DNA from 2 places in the Rhizobium sp. WSM1274 genome. Region 1 is predicted to be linked to the other one. Evidence: predicted binding sites of a transcription regulator. Region 1 holds the regulator's gene; the other holds the start of a gene.
What was found. Region 1 encodes PhoB, which activates phosphate uptake and scavenging genes when phosphate is short. Its sites were predicted from a motif close to TGTCATNNANCTGTCAT; they were not measured.
Positions count from the first base shown of each region.

Region 1 (2,201 bases):
TGCAGAAATGACACGCAGGGGCAGCAAGTTGGGGAAAACTACGAATTCGATTCATCCGGATTCATGCGACTCTTGTCACGGAGTCAGGCTCACACTAGGTTAAAGATCAATTACTAGACTGCATGCGGCGGAACTAGTCACCAAAATTGATCAAGCGTTTCTTGTTTCGGAGCTCCCGGGACAACGGTGAGGGATTCTGCCATCACCAACGCAGAAGGTGGAGACAGGGCATGAACTGGACAGACGAGCGGGTCGAGAAACTCAAGAAACTTTGGGCCGAAGGACTGAGCGCCAGCCAGATCGCTGCGCAGCTTGGCGGGGTCAGCAGAAACGCGGTCATCGGCAAAGTGCATCGGCTGTGCCTCCCCGGCCGTGCCAAGGCCGGCGGCACCAACACCGCGGCGCGAACGCCGAAGCGCAATACCTCGGCGCCGCGCGCGCCGAACTACGCCTCACGGGTCACGACCCGCACCGTTACCCGCCAGCAGGGCGCGACCATGCTGAAGGAAGAGATCGAGATCGAAACGATCGAGGAAATGGAATATGTGCCGAGAGGCAATGTGGTGGTGCCGATTTCCCGACGCCTCGGCCTGACGGAGCTGACCGAACGCACCTGCAAGTGGCCGGTCGGCGATCCGCTGAAGGACGACTTCCATTTCTGCGGCTGCGAGTCCCCCGACAATTCGCCTTATTGCGGCTATCACCAGAAGCTTGCCTACCAGCCGGTCAACGAACGCCGCCGGGCGGCAGCCCGGGCCAGCTGAACGGGTGATCATTGCTAGAATGACGAAACGGGCCGAGTGGCCCGTTTTTTATGCAATTTTGGTCCGTGCGGATGGCTGCCCCTCATCCGCCTGCCGGCACCTTCTCCCCGCTTGCGGGGCGAAGGGACATGCCGCACCCTCTCCATCCCCACCAACCTTTCGCGGGGCACGTCCCCTCGCCCCGCTTACGGGGAGAGGGTTAGGGTGAGGGGCAGACGTTAGCACGAGCCCTTGTCAGTAACCAGAACGGAAGCCCTCAGGCTTCCATCGAATAGCCGGCGCCGCGGACGGTGCGGATAACGTCCTGCATGTTGGAGAAATTCAGCGCCTTGCGCAGGCGGCCGACATGGACGTCGACGGTGCGCTCGTCGACATAGATATCGTGGCCCCAGACGCCATCCAACAGCTGCGAGCGGGAGAAGACCCGGCCCGGCGACGACATCAGGAATTCCAGCAGGCGGAATTCGGTGGGGCCGAGGCGGACTTCACGGGTCTTGCGATGGACGCGATGGGTCTCGCGGTCGAGCTCGATGTCACCGCATTTCAGCACCGTCGACAGCACCTCGGGACGGGCGCGGCGCAGCATCGCCTTGACGCGGGCAACGAGCTCGGGGGTCGAGAAGGGCTTGACGACGTAATCGTCGGCGCCCGTCGACAATCCGCGGACGCGCTCGCTCTCTTCGCCGCGCGCCGTCAGCATGATGATCGGCAGGCGCTCGGTTTCCGGCCGCATGCGCAGCCGCCGGCAGAGCTCGATGCCCGAGACGCCGGGCAGCATCCAATCGAGGATGAGAAGATCGGGAGTGCGCTCCTGAAGCCGCATTTCGGCTTCGTCGCCACGAAGAATGGTATCGACCTCGAAGCCTTCCGCTTCGAGATTGTAGCGAAGAAGCACGCTGAGGGCTTCCTCGTCTTCAACAACTGCAACTCTCGGGATCATGCGTATCGGTCTCCTCGCGCATGATCCTTAAACCGGGGGTGATTTAAGCAATGCATCCTGCGCAAACTCAGAAATTGGCTGCGACCTCTTTGCGCGCCCGGACGGGCGCGCACGCAATTGACTGGTCCGGGCGACTGGCCCGGACGGTTATTCCGTGACCGCGCCGACGGTGTTGGCGCTGTCGTCCTTCGGACGGTCGCCTTCCGGCTGCGCGCCTGTCGTCATGTAAAAGATCGTTTCGGCGATATTGGTGGCGTGGTCGCCGATGCGCTCGATGTTCTTGGCGCAGAAGAGAAGATGCGTGCAGCTGGTGATGTTGCGCGGATCTTCCATCATGTAGGTCAGGAGCTCGCGGAACAGCGACGTGTACATCGCGTCGATCTCGTTGTCGCGTTCGCGGATCGCATTCGCCTTGTCGGCGGAACGATTGGTGTAGACGTCGAGCACTTCCTTGAGCTGGACGAGCGCCAGCTCGGACAGATGCTCAAGGCCGCGGG
Region 1 is NZ_CP104138.1:186,211-188,411, reverse strand. It holds gene N2600_RS00950 (GcrA family cell cycle regulator) at 231-764, shown strand; gene phoB (phosphate regulon transcriptional regulator PhoB) at 1,021-1,704, opposite strand; gene phoU (phosphate signaling complex protein PhoU) at 1,852-2,201, opposite strand, start outside.

Region 2 (2,201 bases), 1.7 Mb from region 1:
CGGCATTGTCGGCGTTGTTCAGATTGTAGACGACCGTAGCTGTGCCGAGCATGCGGCCGCCTATCACGTCGAGAGGAGAATGCATGCCGGCGAGGATGCGGTCTTCGCCCAGCTCGCTGGCACGCGTGATCATTTCCTGAAAGCGTTGCGGCACGAGATAGGCCATGGCCAGTGCATCCCGCCAGGCTTCCGCCGTATGCCCGCTCGGGAAACCGCCGTCCTCGGCCGGCTTGCCGCCCTTGGCCGGCTCCAGCGTTGGGACGACCGATACGTCCTGGCTCCAGCGGTAGGGGCGGGCATATTTGAAATAGCGTTTGGCCGGCTCTGTCGAGCCGTCACCGCTGGCGGCGTTGATGAAGTCGATAGCAAGTCCCATGTCGGGGTTGGCGTCGATCTTGTTTTCCGCGTCCGGCTTGCTGCCGGCGCCGCGATTGTTGCCCTTGTCATCATATTTGACCGTCGTCGCATCGGCTGCCACCTCGGTGATCGTGGTGGTCTGCTTCGAGCCGGCCTTCCAGGCATCCGTCAGCGGACCGAGGCCATCGACGATGCTGGCATTCTTGCCGCGCCGATCGTCGAGATAGGCGGCGACGGCCTGATCGGCCGTCCGCGCCCGCGTCGCTTTGACGACATAGGCGATGTTGGCGTCATGGACGGCCTGGTTGACGATATGGCCGTCGGTCTTGCTGGACGGAATGCCGTCCCAATCCGTCTTGGCGACCGCCGGGCAATTATCCTTGGCCGGGGCTTCGACACCCGCATCGACGAAAGGCGTGCGCGGGGTCCAGATTTCGAGGAAGCCGGAGAGAAGATGAACGGCGGCATTGGTGTCCACCGTCGAGAAGCAGGCGTCACCGCGTTTGTTGGTGTTTCCGGCCTGCGCATAAGGCGCTTTCGCCGCCGTCGCCTGCTCGGCGCTGGCAAGTGATGGCACGATGGAAAGAAGGCAGACGAGGGCGGTGCTCAGGCGGCAAAGGCTTAAAACAGACATGGTGATACCCGAAATGTTTGAACGAACGCCGGGAGAGTTAGAGCTCTCATGTGACAGATCAATTGCAAAAATATTGCCATTCTGTGAACCTGTCGGTGCCCGCCTCTTGCCTTTCCCAACCATCCCGCCAAAACTGCCGGAGAGACGATGAGCCCAACCGGAATGCCGGAAAGGAAGACATGGCAGCGCGCCAACGCATCATTCCGGTGAGACGCGAATACAATCGCTGGGTCGCCAACCAGACGCTGGAAGATTACGCGTTGCGCTTCACCGCAAAGAGCGCTCGCCATTTCTCCTCGCAGCGGATCTCGCAGACGGCGATCGGCGCGATCTCCTTTCTGGCGCTGGAGGCGATCGGCGGCGCGATCACTCTTTCCTACGGCACGACCAACGCCTTTTACGCCATTATCGTCGCCTCGGTCGCCATGCTGGCGATCGGCCTGCCGATCAGCCGCTACGCCATCCGCCACGGCGTCGACATCGATCTTCTGACGCGTGGCGCGGGCTTCGGCTATATCGGCTCGACTATCACCTCGCTGATCTATGCGAGCTTCACCTTCATGCTGTTTGCGATCGAGGCATCGATCATGTCCGGCGCGCTGGAGCTCACCCTCGGCATCCCGCTCTGGATCGGCTACATCATCAGCGCCGTCATGGTAATCCCGCTGGTGACGCACGGCGTGCGGCTGATCAGCAAGTTCCAGCTGATGACCCAGCCCTTTTGGATCGTGCTGAATATCCTTCCCTTGATCTTCATCGCCTTGTCGGACTGGGAAAAATTCGATCTCTGGCGCGCCTTCGCCGGCATCCGCCATGCCTCCGGTCCGCCCGGCACCATCGCCGAATTCGATCTGGTGGAATTCGGCGCTGCCTCCGCCGTCATCCTGGCGCTGATGTCGCAGATCGGCGAACAGGCCGACTTCCTGCGCTTCCTGCCGCCGGACCCGCAGCGCAAGTGGCGCCACCGCCTGGCGATCTTTCTCGCCGGGCCCGGCTGGGTCATCATCGGCGCGCCGAAGCTGCTTGCCGGTTCATTTCTGGTCGTGCTGACCTTCACCTCGGGCGTCCCCCTCGATCGCGCCGCCGACCCGGCGCAAATGTATCTGACCGCCTTCGGCTACATGGTCCCCTGGCACAATGCCGCGCTGCTGTTGATGGCCGCTTTCGTCGTCGTCTCGCAGCTGAAGATCAACGTGATGAACGCCTATGC
Region 2 is NZ_CP104138.1:3,431,765-3,433,965, forward strand. It holds gene N2600_RS17250 (acid phosphatase) at 1-991, opposite strand, end outside; gene N2600_RS17255 (hybrid sensor histidine kinase/response regulator) at 1,171-2,201, shown strand, end outside.
Region 2: N2600_RS17250 (acid phosphatase) is a predicted target of PhoB. The motif match lies at 1,042-1,058, and genes of this name have one in related genera.